Regions from separate parts of the Pseudarthrobacter xylosi genome, predicted to be linked through region 1. Evidence: riboswitches for the same ligand, from Rfam matches in the RefSeq annotation. Region 1 holds a riboswitch; each other region holds the start of a gene.
The links. A riboswitch is a leader RNA that binds a small molecule or an ion and turns the genes downstream of it on or off. The one in region 1 is predicted to bind S-adenosylmethionine.
Positions count from the first base shown of each region.

Region 2: another riboswitch for S-adenosylmethionine. It lies ahead of ACZY1F_RS03650 (DUF1737 domain-containing protein); the one in region 1 lies ahead of ACZY1F_RS14885 (aminotransferase class V-fold PLP-dependent enzyme).
Region 3: another riboswitch for S-adenosylmethionine. It lies ahead of metX (homoserine O-acetyltransferase MetX); the one in region 1 lies ahead of ACZY1F_RS14885 (aminotransferase class V-fold PLP-dependent enzyme).

Region 1 covers NZ_JBVAYT010000006.1:251,375-259,290, forward strand. The annotation lists gene ACZY1F_RS14865 (DoxX family protein) at 1-229, shown strand, start outside; gene aroA (3-phosphoshikimate 1-carboxyvinyltransferase) at 236-1,636, shown strand; gene rsgA (ribosome small subunit-dependent GTPase A) at 1,620-2,735, shown strand; gene hisN (histidinol-phosphatase) at 2,790-3,602, shown strand; SAM riboswitch class IV at 3,759-3,872, shown strand; gene ACZY1F_RS14885 (aminotransferase class V-fold PLP-dependent enzyme) at 3,908-5,332, shown strand; gene ACZY1F_RS14890 (class I SAM-dependent methyltransferase) at 5,438-6,196, shown strand; gene ACZY1F_RS14895 (metal-dependent transcriptional regulator) at 6,228-6,941, shown strand; gene ACZY1F_RS14900 (fluoride efflux transporter FluC) at 6,942-7,361, shown strand; gene ACZY1F_RS14905 (fluoride efflux transporter FluC) at 7,358-7,756, shown strand; gene ACZY1F_RS14910 (hypothetical protein) at 7,799-7,916, shown strand, end outside.
Region 2 covers NZ_JBVAYT010000001.1:770,779-778,694, reverse strand. The annotation lists gene ACZY1F_RS03680 (glutamate--cysteine ligase 2) at 1-43, shown strand, start outside; gene ACZY1F_RS03675 (hypothetical protein) at 95-751, opposite strand; gene ACZY1F_RS03670 (LysE/ArgO family amino acid transporter) at 925-1,548, opposite strand; gene ACZY1F_RS03665 (LysR family transcriptional regulator ArgP) at 1,618-2,520, shown strand; gene ACZY1F_RS03660 (O-succinylhomoserine sulfhydrylase) at 2,550-3,758, opposite strand; gene ACZY1F_RS03655 (rhodanese-like domain-containing protein) at 3,755-4,168, opposite strand; gene ACZY1F_RS03650 (DUF1737 domain-containing protein) at 4,165-4,422, opposite strand; SAM riboswitch class IV at 4,436-4,551, opposite strand; gene ACZY1F_RS03645 (hypothetical protein) at 4,677-5,186, shown strand; gene opgC (OpgC domain-containing protein) at 5,273-7,756, shown strand; gene ACZY1F_RS03635 (glycoside hydrolase family 5 protein) at 7,782-7,916, opposite strand, start outside.
Region 3 covers NZ_JBVAYT010000002.1:576,983-584,898, forward strand. The annotation lists gene ACZY1F_RS06625 (bifunctional o-acetylhomoserine/o-acetylserine sulfhydrylase) at 1-1,213, shown strand, start outside; SAM riboswitch class IV at 1,282-1,396, shown strand; gene metX (homoserine O-acetyltransferase MetX) at 1,409-2,524, shown strand; gene ACZY1F_RS06635 (hypothetical protein) at 2,609-3,139, opposite strand; gene ACZY1F_RS06640 (winged helix DNA-binding domain-containing protein) at 3,153-4,373, opposite strand; gene ACZY1F_RS06645 (SGNH/GDSL hydrolase family protein) at 4,403-5,251, opposite strand; gene ACZY1F_RS06650 (alpha/beta hydrolase) at 5,347-5,997, shown strand; gene ACZY1F_RS06655 (RNA-binding S4 domain-containing protein) at 6,069-6,302, opposite strand; gene ACZY1F_RS06660 (DMT family transporter) at 6,336-7,334, shown strand; gene ACZY1F_RS06665 (glycine--tRNA ligase) at 7,508-7,916, shown strand, end outside.

The DNA.
Region 1 (7,916 bases):
AGGCCGCCAGGCCCGCCGGAACCAGCTGCTCAAGAACATGTCCCTCAGTGGCGGCGCCCTGCTTGCCTCCGTGGACACCGCCGGCAAGCCGGGCCTGGCCTGGCGTGCCGAGCACCTGGCCGCGGACGCCCGGAAGACTGCTGCCGGTGCCCGGAAGACCACCGGCCAAAAGCTCCACAAGGCGGACAAGGCCGTGCGCCGCGCCGTGGATCACGCAACGGGGGCGTAAGGACGGATGACCGGTTCCACCCCGCCCGCAGCCACGGATCAGTACGTCTCCAGCCACACCGTTCCCCACTGGCCGGCACCTTTCGCCAGCAGGCCTATCAACGCCACCGTCACGGTCCCTGGTTCCAAGTCCCTGACCAACAGGTTCCTGGTCCTGGCTGCGCTGGCTGACGGACCGTCCCGTCTCCGCGCACCCTTGCATTCCCGGGACTCCGCCCTGATGATCGACGCCCTGCGCCAGCTGGGAGCCACCATCACGGAGGTGCCCGGCGACGGCGCCTTCGGGCCGGACCTTGAGGTCACGCCGCTGAGCCAGGAGGCGCCGTCATCGACTACGCACATTGATTGCGGCCTCGCCGGCACAGTGATGCGTTTTGTTCCGCCGCTCGCGGCGCTGCGCAACGGCGTGAGTGTGTTCGACGGCGACCCCCACGCCCGGAATCGCCCCATGGGCACCATCATCGAGGCCCTGAAAGCCCTCGGGGTGGCCCTTACCGCGTCCGACGGCGGGACCCCCTCGTCACTGCCGTTCACCGTTGAAGGCACCGGGGAAGTCCGGGGCGGCCACCTGGTGATCGATGCCAGCGCGTCATCCCAGTTTGTCTCCGCCCTCCTGCTGGTCGGGGCCAGGTTTACTGACGGACTCCACCTGGAGCACGTGGGCAAGCCGGTGCCCAGCCTGGACCACATCAACATGACGGTTGCCGTACTTCGCGGCGTCGGCGTGACCGTGGACAATTCCGTGCCAAACCACTGGGTGGTGGCCCCGGGCCCCATCCGTGCTTTTGACCAGCGCATCGAGCAGGACCTCTCCAACGCCGGTCCGTTCCTGGCCGCCGCCCTTGCCTCGGGCGGAACGGTGAGGATCCCGGACTGGCCCACCGGCACCACCCAGGTGGGAGATCTCTGGCGCAGCATCCTGGCGGACATGGGCGCAGACGTCAGTTTGGCTGACGGCGTCCTGACCGTCACCGGCGGACCAGAGATCAAGGGTGCGGATTTTGCCGAAACCAGCGAGCTCGCCCCCACAGTGGCGGCCCTCTGCGCCCTGGCCAGTGGACCTTCACGACTGACCGGCATCGCGCACCTTCGCGGCCACGAAACGGACCGGCTAGCCGCGCTCGTCACCGAAATCAACCGCCTCGGCGGCAACGCGGAAGAGACCAGCGACGGCTTGGTGATCCGCCCGGCCAAGCTGCACGCCGGCGTCGTCCACAGTTACGCGGACCACCGGATGGCCACTGCCGGCGCAATCCTCGGCCTCGCCGTTCCGGGCATCGAGGTCCAGGACATCGCCACCACGGCCAAGACCATGCCGGAATTCCCGCAGATGTGGGCGGACATGCTCGCCCAGGGCGCGGCCACCGGCGACGCCACGGAAGGTTCCACTGGTGGCCCGCAGCACTGATTCCTGGGACGAGTCCGACGTCCGGATCCGGCCCAGCAAAAAGGGCTCCCGGCCGCGCACGAAGGACCGCCCCAGCCACGATGACGCCGTCACGGGCCGCATCATCACCGTGGACCGCGGCCGGTACACCGCCGTCGTCGGTGAGGACTCGGGCGAGGAGCGGATCATCATCGCAGCGAGGGCCCGCGAACTGCGCCGCTCCCCCGTGGTGGCCGGCGACTTCGTCTCCCTTGTAGGCGATGTGTCCGGGGAGCCCGACACCCTGGCCCGGCTGGTCCGGATCCAGGACCGCAGGACCCTGCTGCGCCGCAGCGCCGATGACACTGATCCGATCGAACGTGCGGTGGTGGCCAACGCCGATCAGCTGGTGGTGGTAGTGGCCGCCGCAAACCCGGAGCCACGCACCGGCTTCATTGACCGCGCCCTGGTGGCCGCGTACGACGCCGGCATCGAGCCGCTGCTGCTCGTCACCAAGGCGGATGTCAAGGATCCCGCAGAACTGCTGTCCAACTATGAGCACCTCGACTTCCCGGTGATCATCAGCCGCACGTCGGACTCCGAGGCCTCAGGTATTGATGCCCGCTCCGATGACGGCCTCTCTGCCCGCCTGGACGGTGATGCGGTTTCGCAGCTCCGCGCGCACCTCGAGGGCAAGGTCTCGGTCATGTTGGGGCATTCCGGAGTGGGCAAGTCCACCATGGTCAATGCGCTCACCGGGGCCGAACGGGCTACAGGTGGGGTGAACGCGGTGACCGGCCGCGGCCGCCACACCTCGTCGTCGGCCCTTGCCCTGAAGCTGACCGGGGCTCCCGCCGGGAGCTGGATCATCGACACCCCTGGCATCCGCTCGTTCGGGCTGGCGCACGTGGACCCGGACCGGATCCTGCGGTCCTTCCCGGACCTGGAGCCGGGCACGGATGCGTGCGAGCGTGGCTGCAAGCACAACACGGCGGCCGTCAACTGTGGAGTGGACGCCTGGGTGGCGGACGGTAAAGCGGGCCCCACCGGCCCGGCCCGGCTCGCGTCACTGCGCCGGCTACTCGGCACGGATCCCCGCCTGGTGGGCCAGGAAACCAAGGAACTGGGCAGCATAGGCTAGCGGCCTAAAGCCGACGTCCCCAACCCCACGGCCCTGAGACGGTAGTTTGTAACCATGATCCAACCCGCTTCGAGCTACAACGATGACCTGCGCCTTGCCCATGTGCTGGCCGATTCCGTGGACGACCAGACCATGAGCCGCTTCAAGGCACTGGACCTCCGCATCGAGACCAAGCCGGACCTGACACCGGTCACGGACGCGGACAAGGCAGCGGAGGAAGCCATCCGGGGCCAGCTCTCCCGTTCGCGTCCCCGCGACGCCGTGCTGGGCGAGGAATTCGGCAGCTCCGGCCACGGCTCCCGCCGCTGGATCATTGATCCCATCGACGGCACAAAGAACTTCATCCGCGGTGTCCCGGTCTGGGCCACCCTGATCGCCCTCGTGGACGAAGGCGAACCCGTGGTGGGAGTTGTCAGCGCCCCCGCGCTGGGCAAGCGCTGGTGGGCCGCCAAGGGTTCCGGCGCCTACATGGGCAAGTCGCTCGCCGCCGCAACGCGGCTCCGGGTCTCGGACGTCTCCCAACTTTCGGACGCCTCCCTGTCTTATTCCAGCCTGGGCGGCTGGAAGGAACGCGGCAACCTGGATGAGTTCCTGGGACTGACCGAAGACGTGTGGCGCACACGCGCCTACGGTGATTTCTGGTCGTACTGCATGGTGGCCGAAGGTTCCGTGGACATCGCCTGCGAGCCGGAGCTGAACCTCTACGACATGGCTGCCCTGGTGCCCATCGTGGTGGAAGCCGGCGGCCGCTTCACCTCTCTGGAGGGTCAGGACGGTCCGTTCGGCGGCAACGCGCTGGCCACGAACTCCATCCTGCACTCAGAGGTCCTCAAACGGCTGAACCCGGATCTGGACGACCTCCTTTAGGTCAATTTTCGAATTATCGACGGCGGACGCCTCCTGATAGGGGCGTCCGCCGTCGTATCTTCGACAAATATTCCATACCTCAAACGCACGTAACAAAGCCCTTAACATTGGGCCGGGCTTCCTTCTCCCCCCGGCGCATGTTCTACGCTCTTAACAGGTCACGAGTGCCAGCGCTAAACCCCGGTTTGCTGGCCGGCAACCCTCCATTCGCGGTGGGGTGCCCCGGGTGACGACCAGGCCGGTCCGGAACGGACACGGCAAGCGCGGATTCCCGGTACCGGGAGTCCTTTTCGAGTGAGGTCTCCGTGACAACTGCCACCGTCTCCCCCAGCAGTGTTTCTCCCAACAACGCCGCTGCGCTGTTCAAGGATGCCGCCGCCGTAGCCGGGCGCCCCCTTTCCGCGGTCACCGGCGCGGAAATCCAGGCACCGTTGATCCAGGGCGGCCACGTCCGCTACGCAAACCTGGACTACGGTGCGTCCGCTCCTGCCCTCTCTGTGGTGTCCGCCTACCTCAACGAGATCCTGCCCTTCTACGCCAGCGTCCACCGCGGCGCCGGCTTTGCATCGCAGATCAGCACCTCCGTCTATGAGAACGCCCGGAATATCGTGCGCGACTTTGTGGGCGGCCGCCCGGACGACTCCGTCATCTTCACCCGCAACACCACCGACTCGCTCAACCTGCTGGCGGGCTGCCTGCCGGCGACGGACGGACGGCCCAACGGCGATGTCCTTTACCTGGACATCGAGCACCACGCCAACCTCCTGCCGTGGCAGGGCGTCCCGCACCGCAGCGTCGTCGCAGCGGACACCATCGTGGGGACCCTCGAGGTCCTCCGTGCCGAACTTGAGCAGGGCAACGTGAGCCTCCTCGCGGTCACGGGTGCCTCCAACGTCACCGGCGAGATCCTCCCGGTCAAGGCCCTGGCCGCACTCGCCCATCAGTACGGAGCACGGATCGTGGTGGATGCCGCTCAGTTGGCACCGCACCGGCGCATCAATATCAGCGCCGACGACGTCGACTACCTCGCCTTCTCCGGCCACAAGCTCTACGCGCCGTTCGGCTCCGGGGTACTGGTGGGCCGCACCGACTGGCTCGACGCAGGTACTCCCCACCTGGCCGGCGGCGGCGCCGTCCGCGAGGCCAGGCTCGACGGCGTCAGCTGGGCCACCGGTCCGGCCCGGCACGAGGGCGGCTCCCCCAACGTCCTGGGCGCGGCCACCCTGGCCCGAGCCACCCAGGTCATCGCATCCCTGGACCACGACCGCTGGCACACCCACGAAGCGGCCATCAGGTCATTCCTGGTGGACGGGCTGGGGAAGATCGACGGCGTCACTGTGCACCAGATCTTCTCGGATACGGACGCTGAAACCGGCACCATCGGCGTGGTGAACTTCTCCGTGGCAGGGTACGACGCCGGACTCGTGGCCGCCTACCTGTCGGCCGAGCACGGCGTTGGCCTCCGGGACGGCCGCTTCTGCGCGCACCCACTCCTCAAGCGCCTCGGCCTTCCCTCAGGTTCGCTGCGGGCAAGCTTCGGCGTAGGATCCCGGCTGGAGGATGCCCAGCGGCTCCTCGCCGGACTGGAGCAACTTCGCCGGACCGGCCTGGGCTGGGATTACGTGGTGGACGCGGGCCGATGGGTTCCGGCCAACGACACCCGCACCTACCCACACTGGGCGCCCAACACGCCCGGCACTGCCGGTGCAGCTCCGTGCCTTGACGACTGACCGACCCTTTCGTCCCTGCTTCCTGACCTGACTGCTGCCCACCGGGTGGCGGCCCATGCGGTAAATTCGGAGGATACCGATGGGCACAGTTGAAGGAGGCCGCACGTGGCACGGGGTGGCCCCAGGCTTGAGCACGGACGCCGCCTGGAACTCGGACAGAGTTTCCAGGACGGCGGCGAACATTATCAGCGTGTACGTCCTGGCTACCCGGCCGAAACAGCGGACTGGCTGATCCCGGCGGGTGCCACGGACGCCGTGGACGTGGGCGCCGGGACCGGCAAGTTCACGGCCCTGCTGCTGGAACGCGGCCTGGGGGTTTCCGCCGTGGACCCGTCCCCGGACATGCTTGCCCAGCTGCGGGCACACTACCAGGGGGTGGACGCGACCCAGGGGACCGCGGAGGCCACCGGCCTCGCTGACTCCTCGTTCGACGTCGTGAGCGTTGCGCAGGCCTGGCATTGGTGCGATCCGCTGCCCGCGAGTACCGAACTGGCGCGGATCCTGCGCCCCGGCGGAACGCTGGGGCTGATCTGGAACCAGCTGGACACGTCCGTTCCGTGGGTGCACCGGTTGTCCCGCATCATGCACGCGGGCGACGTCTACAAGCCCGGGTTCCGCCCGGTGGTGGGACCGGAGTTTGACGGCCTCGAGAGCCATGTGACGCGGTGGGAGGACAGCCTCAGCACGGCGGAGATCATGGAACTGACGAAGTCCCGCAGCTACTACCTGCGCGCCGGCGAAGACACCCGCAGCAAGGTCCTGGCCAATCTGGACTGGTATCTGCACGAACATCTGGGGCACGGTGTGGAAGAGGACATCAGCCTGCCGTACCTGACGCTGACGTGGCGGGGCACGAAGGCGTAACGGGCGCGGACCACCGGGTAGGCTTGGAGGCGTGAAGACCAGCGCGCCCTCCTCCTCGATCGAGGACTACGTCAAGGTCATCTACGGCTTCACGGAGTGGCAGGACAAACCAATTACGTCCTCCCAGCTCGCGCAGCGCCTGGGGGTGGCCAATTCCTCGGTCTCGGAGATGGTCCGCAAGCTCAAGGACCAGGGCCTGGTGGACCACAAGCCCTACAGCGCCATCACCCTCACGGACTCCGGTGTCCGGCTGGCACTGTCCATGGTGCGGCGGCACCGCCTTATTGAGACTTACCTCGTGCAGGAGTTCGGCTACAGCTGGGACGAAGTCCATGACGAAGCCGAACTGCTGGAGCATGCGGTGTCGGACACGTTTATCGAGCGCATGGCGGCGAAACTCGGCAACCCGCAACGCGACCCGCACGGCGACCCGATCCCGGCCGCGGACGGCACGGTGCTGCTGCCAGCGGCCCATCTACTCGGCGAACTCGATCCCGGGCACACCGGCCGGATCATCCGCATCAGCGACGAGAACCCGGATCTGCTCCGGTATCTTTCCGCCGAGGAAATCGATCTCGACGCCGAGGTGGAGGTCGTGGGCCGCAAGCCGTTCGGCGGCGCGCTGGTGGTGCGGATCAGCAACGCCGGCAGGAAGCGGGATTACGATCTCGCGGATGAAGTCACCGCTGCGCTCTGGGTCCACAGCGACCACCCCCACACCGGCTGCACCCTCAGCGACAGCTGAATGACGAACCCCCGCGTGCCGCGCTGGCGTGCCTGGCTGGCTGTTGCGGCGGGCGGCCTGGCCGGAACAGAACTCCGGTACGGGCTGGGACTCGCGTTTCCGGAAACCGCGGGGGCACTGCCTTGGACCACCCTGGGAATCAACGTGGCGGGCAGCTTTGTGCTGGCCGCCCTCACTACGGTGTGGATGGCCCGTCCAGAGACGGCATTCTGGCTCCGCGCCGGCCTCGGGCCAGGACTCCTGGGCTCGTTCACCACGTTCTCAGCGGTGGTTTTCTCGATTGACCAGCTGGCCCGGGCCGGCGAACATCCGGTGTGGATGGCTTACCTGGGGCTGTCCGTGTTCTTGGGCTTGGGCGCCGCGGCCGGCGGCTGGCGGGCCGGGCGGCTGCTCACCGATCGGTTGGGGGCTGCGGCATGATGGGCGCGGTCCTCGTGGGAGTGTTCGGTATGGCAGGCGCACTGCTGCGCTTCGCTGTCGACAGCTGGTTCGCACGCCATTCGGGGCTGCGCGGCGCCGTCGGCCGCGGTAGCACTCCGCGGCACTGGCCGTGGGCCACGCTGACAGTCAACGTCACGGGGTGCCTGATCATTGGACTGTCCATCGGCATCACGGGGCGGCTCGGCCTTGCACCTGAGTGGCAGGCCGCCGTCGCCACCGGCCTTGCGGGCGGCCTCACCACATTTAGCTCCTGGACCACTGCTACGGTGCGGCTCCTGAGTGAGTCGCGCTTCGGTGCCGCCGCCGTGAACGTCGGCGCCAACCTGGCCGCCGGTTTCGCCGCAGCGGCTGTGGGCATCGCACTGGCGTCGTAGGAAGCACTTCGGGTTTGGCCCGGTCCCGTATCGTTGACTCTGATGATTAGCAGACGCGACGCGGCAATTGCCCTTGATGTACCGATGGAAATGGCCCAGCGCCATGGCATCCCGAAACGACTGACTGAGGCGGAGCTGGGCGACATCCTGGACAACCCCC
Region 2 (7,916 bases), on a different contig from region 1:
GGCGGAGGAAGTCCCGGAGTTGCTGCGCGTGCGCCAGTCCTGACTCCCTCGACCTTCGCACGCAGAACCTTGGCGCGAACGTGCAGACAATGCCCTATTTTTCGAGTTTTGGGGCCGTTATCTGCCAGTTCGCGCGAGTCTCTGGTTCCTTGTAGCGCATCAGTTGGACACCCACCGCGGTTTCCACCAGGTAGAAAACGAACGGCGGAATGTCCTTGGTGCCGGCCAGGATCGCAGCGAAGACCGGTGCGCTGGCGGCCGCTGTGATGCCGGTCCAGGGTTTCAGCGGCTGGAGCAGGAGCCCCGCCCCCAGGGCCGCGAGGCCGCCGATATGCAGCCCTGAGTATGTCAGGAACGGCCAGTTTGATCCCCGCCGGTAGGCGAACCTCTCCAGGTCCGAGGCGCGGTTCGCAAGGGCCGCCACAAACAAGGGCGCGCCGGCGAGCAGGGCGGCTGCTGCGGCGGCGGCCAGGGTCTTGGCGGGGCCGTTAGCCGGGCCGGAGTGGACGGATTGGGCGAACCGGGCAAATCCGACGGGAACGGCCATGGTCCCGGCGGCTGCCAGGAATTGGCCGGCAACCCAGAGTCCCCGGTGGCGCTCCAGCATGGCCAGCCTGGCGGCCGGGTCCCGGGTGACGTGCACGTTCCCTACGAACGAGATTCCCAGTCCCCAGCAAGTGCCCGCCGCGACGATGACGGCTCCCGCTTTTTGATATGGCTTGGTGCCCTGCAGCGGCTGGTTTGCGTTCATGGCTGGCTCTCGGTCCGGCGGATGCTTTGGCCCAGCAACATCGCGGTGGTGACCATGAAGTTACGCCGCACCGCCGCCGAGGTCAACGGCAGTGATCGGAACGGCCAGATCCGCCCCTGAAGTCACAGGTGTGTGAGGGCACCAAGTGTCCGTTCGCGCCAAGAACAACGACGTCACGCACCGATCGCCAGGCGTATCCCCAGCGTGAGCATGACAGCGGCGACGAGCCCGTCCAGGATGCGCCACGACGAGGGCCGCGCAAAGAAGGGCCGCAGGGCCCGCGCCCCGAAACCCAGCGCGCTGAACCAGGCAATGCTGGCGGCGATAGCTCCGCCCCCGAACCACCACCGCAAATCCTGCGCCTGCTGGTTGGCCACGGATCCGAGCAGCAGCACGGTGTCCAGGTAGACGTGCGGATTGAGCCAGGTCAAAGCCAGCACCGTGCTAAGGGCGGCGCCGATGCCGACGGCGGGCTGTCGCCCCGATGCCGTCAACGCCCCCGGACGAATCGCCCGGCGCGCCGCCATGACGCCGTAGCCCAACAGGAAGGCGGCTCCGGCAAACCGGACCACGTCCACGATCACGGGGCTCGACTGGAGCAGCGCCCCCACTCCGGCGATGCCCGCAGCGATGAGCAGCGCATCGGAGACACTGCAGACCAGGACGACGGCGGCCACATGCTCGCCGCGGATGCCCTGCCGGAGCACAAAAGCGTTCTGGCTGCCGATGGCCACGATCAAGGCGAGGCCCGTGCCGAAACCCAGCGCGGCGGGGCCTAGAAATGCAGTCAGATTCATATCCTCCAACGTACGGACCGGACTAGGATAACTCCAGCTAAATATTCTTAGCTATATTAAGGAAAGCTAATGAAGATGTTCCAGTTTGAGCAGCTCCGGACCTTCGCGGCAGTCGTGGACGAGGGGACCCTTGAGGCGGCGGCGCGGAGCCTGTACGTCACGCCGTCGGCCATTTCCCAGCGGCTGAAGGCGATGGAGGACGCGGCCGGCCAGATCCTGCTGCAGCGCACCAACCCCGTCCGGCCCACAACAGCCGGGGAAGCCATCCTGCGGTTCGCCAGGCAGGTCCGGCAGCTCGAATGGGACGCACAGCAGGAGCTCGGGGCGAGCCAGGACCGGCCGACGGCGCCCATCCCCTTGGTGGTGAACGCGGACTCACTCTCCACCTGGTTCATGCCGGCGCTGGCAAGTCTTCCGCCGGACCTCGGCGCGTGCTTCGAACTCCGCAGGGAAGATGAGCAGCATTCCACCCAGCTCCTCCGGACAGGATCGGTGATGGCCGCGGTAACCGCAACGCCGGAACCGGTCCAGGGCTGCAGTGTGGAACCGCTGGGTTCCTTGCGGTACCGCGCGGTGGCAAGCCCCGGGTACCTCCTGCGCTGGTGGCCCGACGGGCCGGAACTTGTTGCAGGGAGCCTGGCTCCGGTGGTGGATTTTGACCGCAAGGATGACCTGCAGGACGGGTTTTTCCGCAGGCTGACCGGCGCGGAACTGACCGCACCGCGGCACTATGTGCCGTCGTCGGCCGAGTTCGCCCAAGCCATCCGGCTGGGACTGGGGTGGGGACTTCTGCCGGAGCAGCAGTGCCTGGCCGACATCCGGAACGGCGGCCTCGTGGAGCTGGCACCGGCCAATCCCGTTGACGTGTTGTTGAACTGGCAGCGGTGGAAGATCGACTCGCCGGTGCTCAACCAGCTGACCGCCGCGGTCCGGGAGACGGCGGCCCGGCAGCTCCGCCAGCCAGGCGCCTGACCGGGCGCAAAGCTAAGCGCGAGCCGGAACTAGATGTGCTTCAGGGCCTGCTCCAGGTCGCCGATGAGGTCGTCCACGTCCTCCAGGCCCACGGACAGCCGCACCACGCCGTCGCTGAGCCCGATGGCGGCACGGCCTTCGGGACCCATGGCGCGGTGCGTGGTGGTGGCCGGGTGGGTGATGAGGGACTTGGCGTCGCCCAGGTTGTTGGAGATGTCGATGATCCGCAAGGCGTCCAGCAGCGCAAAGGCGGCTTCCTTGCCCGAGCGGCCAGCCGTCGTCGCAAGTTCCAGCGTGAGGACGGTGCCGCCGGCCTTCATCTGCTTGGCGGCGAGTTCGTACTGCGGGTGTGACTTGAGCAGCGGGTACTTGACCCAGCTGACGGCCGGCTGCTGTTCGAGCCATTCGGCCAGCCGCAGCGCGGACGCGGACGAGTGGTTCACGCGCAGCGCCATGGTCTCCAGGCCCTTGGTCAGCACCCAGGCGTTGAAGGCGGAGAGCGCCGGGCCCGTGTGCCGCATGAGCTGCTTGACCGGGCCGTCGATGAATTCCTTGGTGCCCAGGATGGCGCCGCCCAGGACGCGTCCCTGGCCGTCGATGTGCTTGGTGCCGGAGTACACAATGACGTCCGCCCCCAGTTGGCCGCAGCGCTGCAGCAGCGGAGTGGCAAAGACATTGTCCACGACGACGGTGGCCCCGGCGGCGTGCGCCAGCTCGCTGACCGCGGCGATGTCCACGATTTCCTGCATCGGGTTGGACGGCGATTCGAAGAACACCGCGGTGGTGGGCTCCGACAGCGCAGCAGCCCATTGCTCCAGGTCCGGGCCGTCAACAAACACGGTTTCCACGCCCCAGCGCGGCAGGATTTCGTTCAGGATCACAAAGCAGGAGCCGAACAGAGAGCGCGCGGCAACCACCCGGTCCCCGGCCGCCAGCAACGCACCCAGGGCGGTGAATACCGCGGACATGCCCGACGCCGTCGCGAAGCACGCCTCGGTGCCTTCGAGCAGGCGGAGGCGTTCCTGGAACGTGGCCACGGACGGGTTGCCGTACCGGGAGTAGACGAAGCGTTCGTCCTCGCCGGTGAAGGCACGCTCGGCGGCGGCCGCGGACTCGTAGACGAAGCCCGAGTTCAGGAAGATTGGCTCGGTGGTTTCCTGGAAGTTGGTGCGGTCCAGCCCGCCACGGACCGCCTGCGTCTCGGCGCTCCAGCCGGCGGCGTCTTCGTTGAAGGTCACTTGGCTATTCCCAGGTTGGTGGGCAGGCCGCGGTTCTTCCAGCCGTTGACGGTGCGCTCGCCGTACCGGTCCGGCTCGCCTTCGAAACCCTCCAGGACGTTGTAGGAAGTGAAACCGGCCTGCGTCGCGGCGACGGCGGCGGCGATGGAACGCTGGCCCGAGCGGCAGAGGAACAGCAGTTCTGTGCTGTTATCCTCCGGTGCCTGTTGTGTCAGGTCGGTGAGGAAAGCCGGGTTGGGGATGCCGCCGGGGAACGTCCACGGGATGAACAGGGGATCGTTGTCGGTGGCCTTGGTGTCGGGGATGCCGATGTGGGCCCATTCGCCCTCGGTCCGGACATCCACCAGGATGGCGCCTTGTTCGAGTTTCGCCCAGGCTTCCTGCGGGGTGAGGTCTCCGGCGTAGCTCACGCGTGGCCCTCGCCGTCGAAATCGAGGTCTTCCACGGCGGAGGCGACCGCTGCGTCAGCGGTGGCGATGGCCGACGGGAGGATGAGTGCCTGGGCAACAATCACAACGCCGCCGTTGGACGTCGCGGCCGGGCTGCCGTGCAGGACATACCCTTCGGCCAGGGCAGTGGAAATCCGTTCACAGAAAGACCTGTCATCCGGCCCGGTGACAAGCCGGTACAACAGTTTCTCTTCAGGGGCGGGGGCGTCAGACACGACGGAACTCCTTCTTTCACGCTTGCAGCTCGAATGGGTCGATATGCCGAGTATTCACCTGAGGCACCCCGCCGCGAAAGGGAGGGTTGCCGACCGGCCAGTCAGGGCTTGGCGCCGGTTCTCATTACTCCCCAAAAACGTAACATCCGGCCCGCCCGGCCGCACTGCCGCCGTCGTCATGTTCCGTAACCAACGCGCAGTTCCGTAACCCCGCCGTGCTTCCGTAACCCCGGCGCTGACGGGACAATCGGGTCATGGGGAAAATGCGGGGCCACTCACTGACGGGCGCCTGGGCACGTGTATTGGCCGTGGGGCTGTGTGCCGTGCCGGTACTCGTGGGGGCGACAGGCTGCCGCGACATTTTCGCGCCGCCGCCCTGCATGCCGCCGGAGTTTTCCATCTCGCCTGCCGCCGCGAAACCGGGTGACCAGGTCACCGTCAGCGCCCCGGACACCACCTGCGATGCCCGCTACGGCGCCGACGCGCGGGTCCAGGTGGAATTGCTGGATCCGTACGGCACCACCGTGCTGGAAGAGCTCGCTCCCATGACCGACGACGGCGGCTTCACTTTTGTGTTCACCGTCCCGGCCGGCGTGGCACCCGGGACAGCCGGGGTCACCGCCCACCCCTATGGCGTGGACTGGTGCGATGACACCGGGGTGAACAACAGGGTGGGGGCGGGACCGCAGACCCTCGTCGGAGTCGCCTGTGCGCAGAGGCTCGTGCCGCTGTTGGTCCTTGGACCCGAGACTAAGCAGGGCTGAACCGGACCAAAGGCGGAGGCAGCTAGAGTTTGCAGAGGCGCCGGCCACCGTCTTTGAAGCAGCCGTTCTTGGGGGATTACACCAATATGCCAACAGCCACCGCGCCGACCCGCAACGCCAGCCTTGCCGGCTCTCCCCAGCAGACACGGCTGCGGGCCGCCGTCGTGCTACTGCTCACCGTCCTGTTGGCTGTCCTGGCGATGTTGCCAACCGCCGGGACTGCCCGCGCCGCCAATACGGCTCCGGAGCCGGGAAAGCCGCTGCTGGGCGCGGTCCTTGAGTGGGGCGAGGATTCGGCGGCCAGCTTTGCCGAGCGGCTGGGAGCGACGCCGGCCCTGGTGGGCCATGACATTTCCATCCCCTTCCGGTCCTCGGAAACCAATGCCATCCGGCAGTTCCTGGACCAGGCTGCGGCCTTGGGCTCCCATGCCATGCTCACCGTCAAACCCACAGTTCCGCTGCAGCAGATCGACCACGCCACCGCCCAGTCATTTGCCGCCGAGATCACCCGGATTTCGGCAGGCTTCCGGGGCCAGGTGCTGGTCCGCTTCGCCCCAGACATGAACGGGAGCTGGCTTGACTGGGGGCAACAGCCGGCAGCCTACCGGGCCGCCTTTAGGGCAGTGGCTGCAGAGTTCAAGGAAACGGACGACGCCGGCACCGTGATGGTGTGGGCACCCTTCCTGGGGCGGGACTACCCCTTTGGCCGGAACCGCAATGCCCCCGCTGCCGGCAGCGAGGGCTTTGCCCTGTTGGACACGAACGGCGATGGCACCTGGGACGGTGCCGACGGCGCCTACGCGCCTTACTATCCCGGGGACGAGGCCGTGGAATGGGTAGGGCTGGCCGCCTACCATGACGACACCGCCGGCACGGCCGCCGTCAACACCGTGGCCGCCCCCGGAGAACTGGCAGGGATGCTGACCGGAGTCGGCAACGAGGACTTCTACGCCACCTACGTGGAGCAACGGGACAAGCCGTTCCTCCTGCAGACCGCGGCCTTCTACAGCCCCGCTGCCGGCGGCGCCGCGGAGGCCGACATCAAACGGGGCTGGTGGGACCAGACACTCGAAGCTGCGACGTCCGGGCAGTTCGGCAAGACCGCTGCCGTGGTCTGGGACGAACGGACCAGCACCAGGGACACCGGCGTGGCCAGCATCGACTGGACCATCACGGGAAACGCCGACGTGGCTGCAGCGGCACGCGCCCGGCTGGACGCGTCCGGCCTCGTCACGGGTCCGGTCAATGGAATCGTCTCCGGCCAGGAGTATGCCCAGGCCAACACCCTGACGGGCGTGGCCGCCTGGAGCGTGGGCGCGGCCCTGCTCATCCTCCTTGTTGTCCTGTGGCAGGTCCCGCGGCGGGTGACCGCCGTGGCTGCCTGGGGTTACAACGACCCGTCAAACCGGGATTCCCGCGTGGACCTGCTGCGCGGGGCAGCCATCGTCTTTGTGGTGGTGAACCACCTGGGCCTGACGTCCCTGTTCCAGCTCCTGACCCAGGAAGCGGTGGGTTTCGTCTCGGGCGCGGAGCTGTTTGTGCTGTTCTCCGGACTGGTGGTGGGCATGGTCTATGGGCCACGGGTCAAGGACGACTTCGGCACGGTGGTGGACCTGACATCACGGCGGGCGGGCAAGCTTTATGTCACCGCCCTGGTGGTGCTGGTGGGCATTTTCCTGGTTTCCCTGTTGCCCATCTTCCAGACGGATCCCCTCACCACCTACACCGACCAGGGAACAGGAGGGGCCGGCCATGCCGCGGCCGGCCGGACCTACAACCTGTATGCCGGCATGGAATCGCTTTTTCAGTTCCCCGTTCCGCCCCAGGTCCTGCCGGCCATCCTGCTCCTCCAGTTCGGGCCGTGGCAGTTCAATGTGATGGGCCTGTACGTTGTCCTGCTGCTGGTCAGCCCGCTGATCCTCGCCGCCCTGAACCGTGGCCGGACGCTGTGGGTGCTGGCGGCCACGCTAAGCGTCTACTCAGTCGGCGCCGCCACCCGGACCAGGCTGCTGCCTTCCCAGTTCGAGGATTCGTTTCCGCTGCTGGTGTGGCAGGTGCTTTTTGTGCTCGGCCTGGTGGCGGGTTTCCACCGGCGGAAGATCGTTGCATGGCTCTCGGCCCACACCTGGGCGGTGGCAGCCTGCAGCGGCGCCGCCATGGTTTTCGCGTTCCTGTCCTGGGGCAACCCTTATCTTGCCAACGGGTTTGACCTCCGGCTGGGCGTCATCCCGGATTCCCTGTACCGGACCATGTATGACTCCTTCTTTGCCCGCACCTACCTGGCGCCGGGACGGCTGCTGAACGTCGTGGTAGTGGTGGTAGCGGCCTACGCTTTCCTCACGGCCTACTGGAAGCCCACCGAGCGTGCCTTCGGATGGTTTCTTATCCCGCTTGGCCGGGCCACGCTCTACGTCTTTGTTATCCACGTGGTCCTCATCGCCGTGGTTGCCAATATCCCGGCACTGCAGCAGGGCGACATTCTCCTCAACACGGCTGCCTACGCCGTAATCCTGGGGCTCCTGTGGGTCATGGTCCGGACGCGCTTCCTGTTCAGGATCATCCCCACCTGACCTGACCCGCCTGGTCACCTGAGTTTCACTGGTCGTGCAGTTCGCGGGTCAGGAGTTCCTGGAGGGCCGTATTGGGTTCGCTGGGTTTGCCGGCACCGCTCAGATAGAGCCCCATCTGGGCGCCGTGGTATTCCCAATAGGCGAAGCTGAGGTTGTTTTC
Region 3 (7,916 bases), on a different contig from region 1:
TGCCCTCGCCGAGCTCGCACCGATCTACACCCGCATCGGCAACCCCACACAGGATGCTGTGGAGCAGCGGATTGCCAGCCTGGAGGGCGGGCTCGCGGCATTGCTGCTGAGCTCGGGACAGGCCGCTGAAACGTTTGCCATCCTGAACATCGCCGAAGCCGGTGACCACGTCGTGGCCAGCCCCAGCCTCTACGGCGGGACGTATAACCTCTTGGCGCACACCCTCAAGAAGTTCGGCATTTCCGTTACGTTCGTGGCCGACCCTGACAACCTGGACCATTGGCGCGACGCCGTCCAGCCCAATACCAAGCTCTTCTTCGCCGAAGTGGTCTCCAACCCCCGCCAGGACGTGCTGGACATCGAGGGTGTGTCCCGGACCGCCCACAACGCCGGCGTGCCCCTCGTGGTGGACAACACCCTCTCCACGCCCTACCTCATCCGCCCGCTCGAATGGGGCGCCGACATTGTGGTCCACTCCGCCACCAAGTACCTCGGCGGGCACGGCTCGGCCATTGCCGGCGTGATTGTGGACTCCGGCAATTTCGATTTCGGCGCGGACCCGGAACGTTTCCCGGGCTTCAACACCCCGGACCCCACCTACAACGGGCTGGTCTACGCCCGTGACCTCGGGGCAGACGGAGCCCTCGGCGCCAACCTGTCCTACATCCTGAAAGCCCGGGTCCAGCTGCTGCGCGACCTCGGCTCGGCCGTGTCACCCTTCAACGCCTTCCTGATCGCCCAGGGCCTGGAGACGCTGAGCCTGCGGGTGGAGCGGCACGTGGCCAACGCCGTCGACGTCGCCCAGTGGCTTGAGGCAAGGGACGACGTCGAATCCGTCGCCTATGCGGGGCTGCCCTCCAGCCCATGGTACGAGCGCGGCCGCAAATACGGCCCCAAGGGCACCGGTGCGGTGGTGGCGTTCAACCTGGCCGGGGGCGCAGAGGCAGGGAAGCGCTTCGTGGATGCCCTGGAGCTGCACTCCCATGTGGCCAACATCGGGGACGTCCGTTCACTGGTCATCCACCCGGCATCAACCACGCACAGCCAGCTCTCGCCCGAGCAGCAGGCTATCGCCGGGGTCACCCCGGGACTCGTCCGTTTGTCTGTGGGCATCGAACACATCGATGACATTCTCGCCGACCTTGAGGCCGGGTTCCGGGCGGCGAAGGGCACGGCGGAACCTGACAAAGACGCGGCAAGCCAGCAGCAGTAGGGCTCCCGCGAAGTCACAACCAGTCACACGCTTAGCGATAGGCCGGGGCTGTTCGTACACTCGAAGCAGGTCATGAGTGCCAGCGACAGCCCCGGCTTGCTGGCCGGCAACCCTCTTTTGCGGCGGGGTGCCCCGGGTGAGGACCTGGCCTGCCGGTCAATTGACGGTGGGCAAGCGCACAGAAAAGGTCCTTCCATGACGATTACCATTTCCCGTACTGCAGCACCCGGAAACGGCGTGGTCCGTTACGCCAGCATTGGTGGCCTCGAGCTCGAAGCCGGCGGTTACCTCCCGGACGTCACCCTTGGCTATGAAACGTGGGGAACCCTCAACGCGGACGGCTCCAACGCGGTCCTGATTGAGCACGCCCTGACCGGCAGTACGCACGTGACACGCGGCGACAGTGACGAGCCCGGCTGGTGGGAACAGCTGGCCGGACCCGGGGCGCCGGTGGACACGGACCGGTTCTTTGTGGTCTCCATCAACATAGTGGGTGGCTGTTACGGCTCCACCGGGCCGTCCTCGGTTGCCCCGGACGGCAAGCCGTGGGGGTCACGGTTCCCACTGGTAACACTGCGGGACACCACGGCGGCTGAGGCCAGGCTGGCTGACCAGCTGGGTATCCCCAGCTGGTACGCCGCGCTGGGCGGATCCATGGGCGGCGCGCGGGCGCTGGAATGGGCGGTCACTTACCCGGAACGGGTCCAGCGGTGCGCCATTATCTCGATCGGTGCCGCCAGCACGGCCGAACAGATCGCATTCGCCCAGGCTCAGACGCTCGCCATCCGCCAGGACAGCAATTTTAACGACGGCGACTACTATGGCGGTCCGCTGCCGGAGGACGGACTGGCCCTGGCGCGCCGCATTGCGCACATTACCTACCGCTCCGCCGAGGAATTCGATGGCCGCTTCGGCCGTGCGGCCCAGCACCCGGAATCGCCGCTCCAGGCGGCAGCGCTGGGGGAGCGGGGCCGCTACCAGGTGGAAAGCTACCTGGACCACCAGGGCAAAAAGCTGGTGCGGCGTTTTGATGCCAACAGCTACATCGCCATCACCGATGCCCTGATGAGCCACGACGTCTGCCGCGGGCGGGGTTCCCTCAACGAGGCCCTGGGCCGTGCCACCGCCCGGTTTTTCGTGGCTGCGGTGGACAGCGACCGGCTGTACTTCCCGTCCCAGTCACGTGAGCTGGCTGACGCGCTCCCGGGTAACGTGGATGTGCACGTTATCGAGGCTCCGATCGGCCACGACGGCTTCCTGACCGAGATCGGCCAGCTCGGCGTCCAGCTCCGGAACACCTTCCTGGTCTAAGCGCGAGCCCCTGCCCTTAAGCGCGAGAGGACACTTGTGGCCCTCTTGGGTCCGGGGCCACAAATGTCCTCTCGCGCTAGGCGTTCAGCCGTTCATGATGTCGGAGCGGCGCTTCATGTAGTCCTCCATGGCCAGCTCGCCGTTGCTGTACTGCTGGTCGAGTTCGGCCAATTTCCGGGCGCGGTACCCCTGCGGGCCCGACGGCGGCAGGGGAATGCCGGGGGCGGCAGGCTGCTGCGGTGCTTCCGCGCGCTGCTCCGGCGCCGGCTGGCCGTCAGGTTGCGGCTGGCCATACGGCGGGAACTGCTGGTCCGCGGACGGCATCGGCTGCATGGGCGGCAGCGGCTGGCTCGGCGGCAGGGGCTGCGGGCTCATGATCTCGCGGTAGCCGCCGCTCATGTAGTCCTGCTGCGTGTAGCCGTCACGGGGCTGCTTGCTCTGCGGCCCCGGGTACTGTTCGCTGCCCGGGTACTGCCCGCCGCCTGGAAACTGCTCGGGGTAGCGCCCGGAAAAGCTCTGGTCCTGGTTCCGTTTGTTCACGGATTTCCGGTACATCCGCATCGCCATCGGTACCACGAACGACAGAATGATGATCCAGAAAAACAAGCTGTTCACGGTGTAGCGCCTCTCATATGTGTCCTTCCAGCTTAACCCCGGCGCCCACACGGACGGACGGGATCCCCAGGAAGGCCCCGTACCGGTCCACGGCGTCCTGCACGGCGGCGTCCAGAGCCGGGTCCGCGCCAGCGAACAGACGGATATCCAGCTCACAGCGGCCGGCGAACATGGTGTGCCTCCAGCAGCCGGCCATCCGCCCGTCGAGCAGCACCACATGAATCGGCGCCCCGGCCACCGGAAACGCCGGGGCGGTGCCTCCCAGATAATGCCGCGTGGCTGAATAGCCCATCACGTATTCGTCGTAGCACTGGATCAGGTCGATCCGCGGTCCTGCCGCTGACGTGGCATCGCCGCCGTCCGCCGGGGCGTCGAAATAATGCACGACGCCGTCGATCACCACCGTCGCCAGCGTCTCGGGAGCCGCCGCCAGGGACTGTTGAAGGCCGAGCCGCACGTCGGCCATGGTGAGTCCGGACCAGTCGGCGCAGTCCTTGACCGTGGCCGGCCCGCGGCTCGTGAAGTAGCGCCGGACGAGTTCGCCGAGCGCTTCGGCCCGGGTGGGCGGCATGGCCGGGCCGGGAGGAACGCGCTCGTCAAAGAGGGCGTAGGTCTGCTTCAGGGCACCACCCCGGCTGTGTACCGGCGTCCCGCTGGCCAGGACACCGCCGATCTCGGCGTGCATGATCAGGTAGGCCAGCCCGAAGCCGGTGGCCGCGAACCCTTCGTCCTGAAGCCGCACGGCCAGCTGTTCCCGGGTCAGGTGCCGCCCGCCCCGGACGGCTTCGGCCAGGACCTGCCCGCTCCGGTCAGCGGCGTCGGCATCAATCCCGGTCCGCCGGTACATGCCGGCGTTGCCCTGGTGAAGCCGCGGCGCGGACAATGCCGTCAGCCAGCGAAGGTCCTCCCGATGCACAAAATGCCAGGTAGGCCGCAGGATATGGGTGCGCAGGATGAGTCCGTCGGACACCGCCTGCTCCACGTCCATGGCAGTGGGCACGTGAGCAGCGGCAGCGCCACGATCAGCGGAGGCCTTGGACGCAGAACCAAGGCCGGTCCGTTGCGCCAGGCTCCAGCGGGCGTAAGGGAACTCCTGCGCCTGGACAGCCAGGAGGTGCCGGACGGCGTCCGCCGGGGAGTCCAATCCGGGCCCGCGCAGTTGTTGGGCGTGAAGCCGCCGCCGCACGACCTCATCCGGATCCATGGCCGTCCGGGGCAGCTGTCCGTGTGTCACGCCGGGCCGCCGCTCACGCCGCGGCACCCCTAGCGCCGGGCGTCGGTGGTGCCCAGCGGCCCCTCGCCGGAACCCAACGGAACGCCCGGGCCGAACACGGGGCCCGGCGTCGGACGTTTTGCGGTGATTCCGTCGCCGGAGGAACGCTTGCGCAACCGCCGCACCACCCACGGGACGAAATACTCACGGGCCCACACCAGGTCTTCGGAGCGGGCTGCCCGCCAGGTGCGGACCGGCACCGGCTTGGGCCGTAGCGGTTCGAGCGTGTGGTTCACGTTAAGCGATTCCAGCACCATGGCGGCGATGGTGTGGTGTCCCAACGGCGAAAAATGCAGGCGGTCCTCGCCCCACATCTGCGGATCGTTCAGCTGCTTGAGCGACCACATGTCGGCGATGATGGCATCATGGCGGGCCGCCACGGTGCGCAGGTTCTCGTTGTAGATCGCTACCTTGCTGCGGATCCGTCCCAAAACCGAGGAACCGGTATCCGGACCGTTGAACAGCACCACCGTGGCGCCGCCCATGGCCAGGATCTGGACCACTGAATCAAGTTTTTCGGCGAGGGCGTCGGGGTCGCCGCCGGGCCTGATGAGATCGTTGCCGCCGGCGGACAGGGTGACCAGGTCCGGTTTAAGGGACAGGCACGGGGCAAGCTGCTGGTCCACGATCTGTTGAAGGAGCCGGCCGCGGACGGCCAGGTTGGCGTAGGCGAAGTCTGCCTGGCCCCGGCCCAGTTCCTCGGCCACACGGTCTGCCCAGCCACGGAAACCGCCGGGGCTGGTTGGGTCCGGGTCGCCGATGCCCTCCGTGAACGAATCTCCCATCGCTACGTAGCGGCTCCAGGGGTGGGCTTCCGTGGCCGTGGGCGGACTCTGCATGGCTTTCACGTCATTCACGGTCCTATCCTGCCTCTTCCCTCACAAGCTACGCCACCGTAGGTAGTTACCACCGGGTAGCTGTAAGAATGGAAACCATGACTGACGCCGAAGTATTTCCCGCCCCTGTTGTCCTGTGGTCCCGGCCGGAGGACCAGCGCTCCGGAAAGCCGCTGCTGGTGCTGCTGCACGGCTACGGCGCCAACGAGCAGGACTTGCTGAGCCTGGCGGATATGCTTCCCGAGGATTTTGTTGTTGCCTCACTCCGGGCGCCCCTTGTTACCGGCCCCGGATTTATGTGGTTCCCCCTGACGGCCTCCATCGAATACACGCTCGGTGCCGTCAAAGCCGCAGCCGTGTACGTGCAGGACTGGATTGACACCGTCAAAGCCGACCACCCGACGGTGACGCTGCTCGGCTTTTCCATGGGAATGGCCATGGCCACCACGCTGCTCCGGCAGCGCCCCGCTGGCTATGCCGCCGTCGTAGGGCTTTCAGGTTTTGTGGTCAACGCGGACGGCGACCCCACCTTCAAGGATGGCGAACTGGACGGCACAGTGCCGCTCTTCTGGGGCCGGGACCAGCAGGACCCCGTGATCACCGCGGACAAAATCGAGTACACCATGGGCTGGGTGCGTGGGCACGTCAAGCTCACCAAGGTGCTCTACGCGGGCATGTGGCACGGCATCAACCAGCAGGAAATCGGGCACGTCTCCGAGTTCCTGACGCACGAGGTGCTGAACAAATAAACGTACGACGGCGGCCGGCGCCACAGTGCCGCCGGCCGCTGATGTTGTACTCGCCGAGTCAGGCCCGAGGATCAGGCTTCGGGGGCCACGACCTTGACGGTCTGCCCGTTGGCGGTGACGGTATCGCCGTTGTGCAGCTGGCGTCCGCGGCGGTCCTCGATCTCGCCGTTGACCTTGACGAGTCCGTTCTTGATCAGCTCAGCGGCCTCCACGCCGTCCTCCACCAGGCTGGCGAGCTTCAGGAGCTGGCCGAGCCGGATCATGCTGTCGCGGATGGGGATCTCTTGAATGTCCTGGTTGCTCATACAAGTAATAATGCCTGACGGAAGGTGAATCCAATGACCCACACCCCACGGCTGCCGCGGTTCGCGGGGCTCCCGCTGGCCGTCGGTGCGGGGCTGGCAATTCCGGTCCAGGGCCGGATCAACGGCGCCCTGGGCGTCCGGCTCAACGACGGCATCGCCGCGGCCGTGGTGGGGTTCAGTACCGGCCTGGTAGTGATGATCCTGATCTCCCTGATCTTGCCCAGCGGCCGTGCCGGCCTGGCCAGGATCCTGCCGGCGGTCCGGACCCGGGCGTTCCCGCCCGCGTATGTGCTGGCAGGCGGCATCGGTGCCCTTTTTGTCTTCGCGCAGTCCTTCACAGTGGGCATCCTGGGCGTTGCGCTGTTTACCGTCGCCGCCGTGACCGGGCAAACGCTGAGCGGGCTGTTGGTGGACCGGCTGGGCATCGGGCCTGCCGGCAAGAGGGCCGTGACTCCCATGCGGGTCATTGGCTGCGTGCTGACGGTTGCCGCCGTCGCCTGGGCGGTTTCGCCGCGGCTGGCCGGCTCGCCGGGTTCCCCGGGCGCTTCTGCTGGGGGCGGCGGAGGGGTGGAGACCTTGATCTTGCCGTTGATCCTCCCTGTCCTGGCGGGGTTCCTGATGAGCTTTCAACAGGCCATGAACGGGACGGCAACGGTCCACTACGGGTCGCCGATCGCAGCCACGCTGGTGAACTTCGTGGCCGGCGCGGTGTTCCTGTGGATTGCCTTGGCCATCAAGGTGGCTGCGTTTGGGCCGGGCAATCCCTTGCCGGCCGAGTGGTGGTACTACCTGGGCGGGCCCATGGGCTGCGTGTTCATCGGCCTGGGTGCGCTGCTGGTGCGCAGCCTGGGAGTGCTGGTGACCGGGCTCGGCATGATCGCCGGACAGCTTTTGGGCTCGCTGGGGCTGGACCTCCTGGTGCCGGCCCCCGGGAGCATCGTGGCCCCGGCCACCGTCCTGGGCACAATGCTTACCCTGGCGGCCATCATCCTGGCCACACTGCCGTGGCCGCGGGGAGCCTTCCGGAGGTAAGCGCCTTCGCCGGGCGCCTTCCCGAGGCAGCGGCCGGTAGGCTAGGACACGCAGTTCTCTGCATCTTGTTCCTTCGCCCGCCCCGCCCGCACCCAGCGGTGACGCACGCACGTGCAGCGGGGCCAGATACCCGCGGACCGCACCCAGCGGCCCTGTAGAAATTGGAGTCCACCATGGCAGCAAAATCCGTACTCGACCAGGTCATTTCCCTTTCCAAACGAAGGGGTTTTGTGTTCCAGGCCGGTGAAATCTATGGAGGCTCGCGCTCTGCCTGGGACTACGGACCCCTCGGCGCTGAGCTGAAGGAAAACATCAAGCGCCAGTGGTGGCAGTCCATGGTCCGCGGCCGCGAGGACGTGGTGGGCCTGGATTCCTCAGTCATCCTGCCCCGCCAGGTATGGGAGGCCTCCGGGCACGTTGACGTCTTCTCGGACCCGCTCGTTGAGTGCCTTTCCTGCCACAAGCGGTACCGTGCGGACCACCTCGAGGAAGAGTACGAGGAAAAGAAGGGCCGCCCCGCCGAGAACGGCCTCAAGGACATTGCCTGCGTCAACTGCGGCACCCGCGGCGAATGGACCGAAC